2 regions of the Bacillus sp. Marseille-P3661 genome follow, and region 1 is predicted to be linked to the other one. Evidence: riboswitches for the same ligand, from Rfam matches in the RefSeq annotation. Region 1 holds a riboswitch; the other holds the start of a gene.
The links. Region 1 has a riboswitch for thiamine pyrophosphate ahead of thiT (energy-coupled thiamine transporter ThiT). Riboswitches for the same ligand answer to the same signal wherever they lie in the genome.
Positions count from the first base shown of each region.

Region 2: linked by a shared signal. The riboswitch ahead of tenA (thiaminase II) and the one ahead of thiT (energy-coupled thiamine transporter ThiT) in region 1 are both predicted to bind thiamine pyrophosphate.

Region 1 is NZ_LT965954.1:808,198-812,960, forward strand. It holds gene C1724_RS15055 (DUF1002 domain-containing protein) at 1-126, shown strand, start outside; gene map (type I methionyl aminopeptidase) at 265-1,017, opposite strand; gene C1724_RS15065 (hypothetical protein) at 1,366-1,632, shown strand; TPP riboswitch at 1,690-1,796, shown strand; gene thiT (energy-coupled thiamine transporter ThiT) at 1,922-2,515, shown strand; gene C1724_RS15075 (glycoside hydrolase family 31 protein) at 2,657-4,763, shown strand, end outside.
Region 2 is NZ_LT965954.1:398,360-403,122, forward strand. It holds gene C1724_RS12950 (ABC transporter substrate-binding protein) at 1-93, opposite strand, end outside; gene C1724_RS12955 (ABC transporter permease) at 90-833, opposite strand; gene C1724_RS12960 (ABC transporter ATP-binding protein) at 843-1,604, opposite strand; gene tenA (thiaminase II) at 1,597-2,274, opposite strand; TPP riboswitch at 2,462-2,568, opposite strand; gene C1724_RS12970 (hypothetical protein) at 2,713-2,928, shown strand; gene C1724_RS12975 (transglutaminase domain-containing protein) at 3,026-4,585, opposite strand; gene C1724_RS12980 (hypothetical protein) at 4,730-4,763, opposite strand, start outside.

The sequences.
Region 1 (4,763 bases):
GACCTAACATATATGACTGAACGATTCCAAGAATTTATGCAGGATGAACGTACTCAGACCATATTCAGCTCAATTATTGATGGCTTAATTTCTTTTCTAAATTGGTTAAAAAGCCTCTTTGCATAAAAGTCATTCGTTCCACATATCATTTTCAAGTGCATAATCTATTGACCGACGATAAAAAAACAGGCACTCCGCTACTGGTTGGAGAACCTGTTTTTTTATATTTTGTTCGTATAGTGCAAATTAGCTCTATTCTCACTTTTATATATCTTGACTCGTCAAAATAAGTGGACCGTTTTTAGTGATAGCAATTGTATGTTCATACTGAGCAGATAGTTTGCCATCAATAGTGCGAGCTGTCCATGTATTTTCGTCCATTTTGCTACGCCACTCACCGATATTTACCATTGGCTCAATCGTAATTACCATACCTTCTTTTAATCTAATGCCTTTACCAGCCATACCAAAGTGCGGAATCATCGGCTCTTCGTGAATCGTAGGTCCAATACCATGGCCCGTAAATTCCCTTACCACTGAATAACCTTCATTCTCTACAAAACTTTGGATAGTATGACCTATGTCACCTACCCTATTACCAACAAGAGCTTTTTCAATTCCCACATACAATGACTTCTCCGTAATTTCCAGCAGCCGTTCAGTTTCTTTTGAAACATTTCCAACTTTATAAGTCCAGGCAGAATCCGCTAATGCACCATTCAAATTTACCACCATATCAATGGTCACAATATCTCCTTCATTCAGCGGTTCCTTTCGAGGAAATCCATGACAGATCTCGTCGTTAATGGACGCACAAGTCGCATATTCATAGCCTTTATAACCCTTTTGTTCAGGCGTTGCACCATGTTTTATTAAAAACATTTCTACGAAAGAATCAATATCATGGGTTGATATTCCTGGTTTAATCATGTTTCTAATTTCTTGATGACAACGTGCTAATAATTTCCCTGCTTCATGCATTAATTCTATTTCACGTTGTGATTTTAATGTAATCATGTCAATCTCCTTTTTTAAAAAAAAATCTCTATTAATAAATGTAACAATACCAACGGAATTTTTCAAAGTAAAGTATTTATGTCAGCATTTAGATTGGTTTTTCAACAGCTATACTCTCATTATCATATTCTATGAGACTTTTTTATAATTTCTTATAAAAAAATGCAAATAATAATAATGAAATTCCTTTATTCATGTGGACTCCATTCGGTCTTTTACATATAGTTCTATATTCTATATACATATATAGGTAAAAAAACTTCGGAAATTGAACATTTTTCTTAGAGTTGTAAAACAACTTATTTATGTTACCATTGGAATAAGTAATTTTAGTCAAGGGGGATATCAATGGATATTAACACAGTTAAACAAGCTTTTATCGAATGTGAATACCCTTTTTATAAAGGTCTTGAGATTAATGGAAATACAGCGACATGCACTTTATATAGTATTAAATCCCATTATCATAAAACCATTACCCTTGATATAAGTAACTACGAATCAATAATACATCAATTATCAATCGAACTGATCAAATTACGTTCTCAAGAATATCTCGAAACAGAATCGATCATGAACCAACTAAATTCACCTCAATTATTTATGCTTGAATAAAGTCTTCAAAAAGTTTCAATATTTACAAAATCATTCTTCATTGATATAGTTTATATAGAAACCACATTGGGGAGCTAAGATATGGCTGAGAGGATACTAACAAGTATCGACCCATTAACCTGATCTGGGTAATGCCAGCGTAGGGATGAATAGACATTTTTTATGATGTCACTCATACCATCTATGCTTGCAGGCTGCCCAAAGGCAGCTTTTTTATTTTATAAAGATTGTTTGAAAGATTAACAATAAAATGAATCGCTCTATGGAGCAACAAACAAGGAGAGTTCTCATGAAAAGAAATAAAACGTTATTTTTAGTGGAAGTAGCTTTATTTTCAGCATTAGCTTATGTATTTGATTTGTTAGCTAATATCTTTCAGCTTAAAATTTGGGCTCAAGGCGGCTCAATCTCAATAGCGATGGTTCCTGTGTTTTTAGTCGCGTTTAGATGGGGAGTAAAAGGTGGATTGTTATCAGGTTTATTGCTAGGTGGTCTGCAAGTTATAACAGGACAAGCTTGGATCGCCCATCCTATCCAAGGTATCCTCGAATACGGAATTGCATTTGCTGTTCTTGGTTTAGCAGGGATTTTTGCAACACAAATTCAACAAGGAATTCAAGATCAATCTAAACGTAAAGTAGTAACTTATGTTATTGCTGGTACCTTGTTAGGGTGTGCGTTAAGATTTTTGGCCCACGTTATGGCAGGAATTATTTTCTTTGCAGAATATGCACCTGAAGGCACTCCAGCTGCGTTATATTCCTTCCTTTATAACGGAACTTATATGTTGCCATCGTTTATTTTATCTGCCATATTTGTTTCAATATTAATAAATACCGCTCCAAAGTACTTTACTGTATCCAATGCGAAACTTAATTATTAATTTTAAGACCGTTTTTTCAACGGTCTTTTTTCATTTTTTAATTTATAATGGTAAAATGTAAATATATTTCCATTTATTTCATATAACTTACTTACTCAATAAAAATTAACATGAGCAATATTTTTTGAGGGGGAATGATTTATGTTAGAAGATTCAAGTTTTGCGATCCATCCTAGTACGAATGGTAATAAAAAGGCTACGTCTCTCTATGATATTGGCTCACAACTTTCATTTCAAGAAAATAATAATTCATTTGATATACATTGTGAAGCTGGCTTTGTAAAAGTTATTTTTTATCGTGAAGATATAGTACGCATTGTTATGAATCCAACAGAGAATGTTTCATTGAAAACTAGTGCTGCTGTAATTAAAGGCCCAGAGGACGTAACAATCCATGTTCAAGATTCAGAATGTGAAATAATGCTGTCTTCTAATAAATTAGTATTAAAGCTTAATAAATCACCATTTCGCATTACAGCTATGGATATAGATGGCTCGACACTTGTGAATGAGACAGTGAAGGGTATGGGGCATACAAGTACAAATGAAGTCATTTGTTTTAAAGAAATGCTTGAGCAAGATCACTTCTACGGTTTTGGAGAAAAAACCGGATTCCTTAATAAGCGTGGGGAAAAAATGACGATGTGGAATTCTGATGTATTTGCACCTCATAATCCAGAAACAGATTCTCTATATCAATCAATCCCCTTCTTCATGACAATTCGTGACGGAAATGCACATGGCATCTTCTTTGACAACACCTTTAAAACAACCTTTGACCTAAAATCTGATCCGAACTTTTATTCCTTCAAGGCGGAAGGTGGTCAACTTGATTATTATCTCTTTGCAGGACCTACACCTAAAGATGTTCTAGAACAATACACGACGTTAACTGGCCGTATGCCATTGCCACCAAAATGGGCACTCGGGTATCATCAATCAAAGTATAGCTATCAATCTGAGTCCGAAGTTAAAGCAATAGCTGAAAGTTTTTTAACAAAAGAAATTCCGCTAGATGCTATTTTTCTAGATATTCATTATATGGATGAGTATCGCGTTTTTACTTTTGACAAAAACGCGTTCCCAAATCCACGACAGCTTATTGCTTTTTTAAAAGAAAGCGGTATCCATGTTGTTCCTATAGTTGATCCTGGAGTTAAAAAGGACCCAGCGTATAAAATATATCGAGAAGGAATATTACAAAATCACTTTTGCAAGTATATCGAGGGCGATCTATATTTTGGGGAGGTCTGGCCAGGTATAAGTGCTTTTCCTGATTTCTCTAACTCAGAAACTCAACAATGGTGGGGTAAACAGCATCAATTTTATACAGAACAAGGCATTGAAGGTATTTGGAACGATATGAATGAACCTGCTGTCTTCAATGAATCTAAGACAATGGATTTTGATGTTATGCATGACAATGATGGCGATCCTAAAACCCATCGCGAGTTTCATAATATTTACGGTTTATTAATGGGAAAGGCAACCTATGAGGGATTACAGACTCAATTAAGTGGGAAACGACCATTTCTACTTACTCGAGCAGGTTATGCTGGAATACAGCGATATGCTGCTGTCTGGACAGGAGATAATCGAAGTTTCTGGGAACACCTACAGCTTTCACTTCCGATGTGTATGAACTTAGGTCTATCAGGTGTTGCTTTTTGTGGCCCAGATGTTGGCGGCTTTGCACATGACTGTACTGGCGAATTACTCACAAGGTGGACACAGGTAGGGGCTTTTACCCCTTACTTTCGAAATCATAATGCACTAGATTCGGTGAGACAGGAACCATGGGCATTTGGTGAGAAATATGAAAAAATTATAAAAAAGTATATTCAATTAAGGTATAAATGGCTGCCGCATTTGTATTCCTTATTTGCTGAAACAAGTAAAACAGGTATACCAGTGATGCGCCCGCTAGTATTGGAATATCCAAATGATCAACATGTTATCAACCTATCAGATCAGTTTTTAATTGGCGATAATGTGTTAGTTGCACCAATAATGCAGCCTGATACCTACTATCGAGTTGTATATCTGCCAGACGGCAAGTGGGTTAATTATTGGACAGACGAAGTTGCAACTGGAAATAACCATATACTAGTACACGCAGACCTTGAAACGTTGCCAGTTTATATAAAACGAGGTTCTTGTATTTTACAAGGATCAGTGAAACAATCTACGAAGACAAAAGAAACAGACCTACAACTGCATGTTTATCCCGTTTCATCCGGTGAAACGA
Region 2 (4,763 bases), 410 kb from region 1:
AGTGTTACTTTCTTCATTTGTTTTACTTTCGCTACATCCTCCCAGAGCTAATGCTAAAAATAAACTTACAAAAAATGCTAAACAATTTTTCATCTTTCTTTCCTCCATTTAACCATATATTTTTCAATCCATGTAACTAATAAAAACAGTAAAATTCCAACTGCTGACAATAATAAAATTGGAGCAAATACTGCTGGTCCATCAAACTGCGTCATCATCCGCCGACTAAAGTACCCTAGCCCTGCTTGAGCACCTAACCATTCGCCAATAGCAGCACCAATAACACTTAATGTAACAGCGACCTTAAGTCCCGAGAAAAAGTAAGGAAGTGCATTTGGAATATTTAGTTTTAGAAAAATCTCTTGTTTAGTTGCTCCCATTGTCAGAAATAACTCTTCAAACTCCTTGCTAGATGCCTTAAGTCCATCAAAAACACTTACAGTAATTGGAAAAAATGTTATTAATACTGTTACAACAACCTTACTCCAGATTGAATATCCAAACCAAAGTACAAAGATTGGCGCTAAAGCTATAATTGGTATTGTTTGTGAAGCAATTAAGATTGGATACAATGCTCTTTCAACTGATTTATTTAAACTCATACAAATCCCGACTACAATCCCGAATACAATTGATATAGACAATCCCACTAAAATAATAAGTAAGGTTTTCGGAAGGTGCACTAAAAATAACGTGAACTTCAACTCCCACAGTCTTACAATTACTGCAGAAGGTGATGGTAAAATAAATGCCTTATCTACAATTTTCGCCGCAATTTCCCAAGAAATAATTGTGATTATGAATATAACGGTTGAGGAAAAGTAATATTTTATATTTACCAATCACTTCACTCCGAATCTTAGCTGCTCTATTAGCTGCTCTTTTATTTCGATTATTTTTTGTTCCCCAAAATCCCTTATCCTTCTTGGCCGTTCTAAAGGTACATATACTTCTTTAAGCGACGAAATAGGATGATCTGTTAAAACAAGAATACGATCTGATAATAGTAGTGCTTCGTCTACATCATGTGTAATAAATAAAATCGTCTGTTTATACTTATCCCACTTTTCAATCAACCACTCTTGCATCATTAACCTCGTAATAGCGTCAAGGGCGCTGAATGGTTCATCTAGCAACAAAATATTTGATCCGGTCATGATTGTTCTTAAAAAAGAAACTCGTTGACGCATCCCACCAGATAAATTTGCAGGATATTGATTTTCATAACCCTTTAATCCAAATTCATCTAATAAAGCTACCATTTCAGCTTTTGACCAAGTTCGCTTATTTTTCTTTAATTCAATAGGTAATACCACATTCTCTAAAACTGTGCGCCATGGTAATAACAAGTCCTGTTGAGGCATGTAGCCTACTGATCCTAATCGATCATTCATAGGAATACCATTTACCAAGATGGAACCTGACGTCGGTGTTTCTAATCCAGTTATAAGACGAAAAATTGTACTTTTTCCCGATCCGCTCGGACCAATAATACTAACAAATTCACCATTTTCTACTTTTAGATTTAATGAATTTATAATGTTTTTTTTACCATTATCATAACGAAAACTAACCCTATCAAATTCAAGCGCAATCTCATTCATAACTAGGCCACGTTTCTTGTTTGTAGGCTGTATCCCAAAACATATATTCAAATTTACTGGTTGTTAGAAAAATTTCTTCTAATCTAGCAATCTCTTTTCCTGACTTTCCTTCAGCTAATTCATCCAATAAATTGATTAACCACAATGCTAACGACCCAAATTCATCTGAACTGTACATTTTTATCCATTCACCAAAAAATTCATGATTTTGGGACTCTGGATTTTTGGTTCTTAGATCTTTTCCAATTTCCCAATAACTCCACATACATGGTAATAATGCTGAAACTAATTCTGCTAACGAACCGTTTTGTGCGATGTGGAGCATATAGTGGCTGTATGCCAATGTCGTTGGAGAAGCTGCAGCGTTTTCTAACTCTTCAGATGTGATACCGAAACGAGAAGCATATTGTCTATGCAATGACATTTCCTCGTTCAAAGTTGACTCTAGCAGATGTGCAAACTTTCTCATCAATTCAACATCATTTGTTTTTACTGTTGCTAAAGCGAAGAGCTTGGCAAAATCAATTAAATATAGATAATCTTGCACCATATAAAAGCGAAACTTTTCAGTTGCTAATGTACCACTTCCAATTTCTTGTACAAATGGGTGGGCATGATTTTGATCCCATATTGGTTTTACCTTCTCAAATAATTGATTACTAAACTTCATGCTGATCCATCCTTTTTTGTATTACTTTAACAATATAAAACAATGAATACGTCTATTTATGGTCTAATTAAATTCCCCCTAACACAAAAAAACCACCTCTTAAAAAGAAGTGGTTTAAAGTATACATAACCCATAACAAGCTTTAAGCTTGGAATAAATTTGAAAATTCAATGAAACACTGAATTTTTCCGCACACACACCACTTCCCTTCGCTAGTATTACCTAGATCAGGTTTAAGGGTTAAGACAAACTCAATTGTCCCTCTCAGCCTTTACAGCACCCCTAGTAGTAACGATAATATATATTCATTTCATTTCCGTCTATCTAATATTTACCATATATAGGCGTTTGTTGCAACAAAAAAATTTTCATATGATACATATTTACCTTGCATAAACAAATGCTATAATTAAATTTTTTAATTTAAGGAGACCAGATATGGTAAGAAGATTAGACATCTCAAAAAAACACCCACACTTTGACGGTTCCCATGAGGGACCTATATCAGATCCGTTATCTAGCGCCAACAAAATAGGGATAAGAATAGATGCAGATCCTCAACAACATATGAATGCTAACCCTTTCCATCTTTCTGGACAACCCAATAAAGAAATGGAACAATTTGGACGTTTCTTTGATGGAAAGAATAAGTAACTTCAAAGCGCCTCCATCCATAGGCAGGCGCTTATCCTGTTATAATTCAATACTGTTCAAATTTATCAATAAACAAACAACCTAACAATTGTAAGCATTAAATATTTTTCTGTATTGTAAATTTTATTGAAACGGAATCTTTAATTTTCTTACCATTTGTCCCTTTAATAGTATTCTTCACATATAAGTAATATGTTTCTCCTGTTTTATAGTCCTCCTTGTTACTAATCGATAAAGAGTTAGAGTCTTTTAAGGAGTAGTCAATGGTTGACAATTTATTGCCATCTGAGCTATAAATCATTATATTTTCGGTTGTAACGGATGAAAAATCAATAGGTGAGTCAAATTGAATCGTCCATTGTTTATCTTTTGCAACATTTGCAAAAGTACCAATCGATTCGTAGCCAGGAGTTGGATAATTAATACTTGTTTTATCATCCTGTTTCTGTTCGGGAACTTGCTGGTATACTATATTAGAAATTGTTATGAGCTTATCATTGTCTGTTAATCCTTTGGTATACGAAACAAATCCATAACTCCATGCATTCACACCCAATTTAATTGCACTTTCATAAATCATTTTACGCAGATCAGACATATGGATTCCTTTCAGATCAACGTAGCGAATACTAAACTCTTCGTTATAATTATTAAAGCCTTTTTCTATTAAATTTATTAGCTCCTGTATAGTAGTCGCAGTAAATTCGGGTAATAGATATTGTAATTCTAGTTCATTTAGCAATGCTGTAAATCGATCCGCTTCATTTGTAGTATTAATTTTTGTTTGTAATTCTTCAAAGTAAGTTGTCTTTGCAATCGGGTATGGCATTTCTTCGCCATTTATTCCGCCAGTTGTCCAACTATGATCTTTAGATATTTCTTGATCTGATAATAAATAATAATGATATAAAACTCTGCCCTTTTCATCTGGAACAGGGTCATTCCACGTGGCATCCAAGTGGTACCATCTTCCTTCTAATTTAACCATATTCCAAGCGTGATTTTGAACAGCAAAAGACCGGCTGCTTGCGACTCCACTAATAAGACGTACATCAATACCTGCATGTTGAAGCATCTTATAGATGAGCATTGCATATCCATTACAGGCCGTTGTTCCTTCAATAATAGCTGGATATGGAGAATTGTTTATCAATGATGTATCATATGATAAATTCTTAACTACAAAATCGTGAACGGCTTTTACCTTTTCATGATCGTTCATAGTGGGTTTCGTGATTTCCTTCATTATCGTAGTAACATACTGATCTACATATATCATTTGAGCCAATGTTTCATAATATCTTAAAACAATAGTGATCGTTATATTGGAGCCATATGCTTTATATGACATATTAAAACCCCGAAATGAGTAATTTAAGTATTCATCATTTTTTACAGTATGGTCTATGTAACTGCTTATTTTATTTAAAAGGTTGTTAGTTGAACCTTTATACTTAATCATTATATTTGTTTTCCTGTTTTTCATTGAAGAACTAACAATATTTTCGATATCTTTCAATGAGGAAGCTTTATGTGTGCTTGGAGTTGTAGTATCTGCATCATATAAAGGTGCTGAGATCGTATGTATTGGTGCTGTTGAAAAGAATAAGCACATTATAATAACTGGATATATGAACCATATTCTTAAAGCGCTCATAAACTAGTAATCTCCTTTTTGGGTTTGTATCTTTACTTTACTGTATCTATAATGAATTTCCAATCGTTATCTTTGCTACAAATAATGGATGCAATGACGTTATTTGGATGGGATTCACCTCATAAAAAAAAACGCCAAAAGGCGTTAATCACACATAATTATATTTCCTGTTTCAACA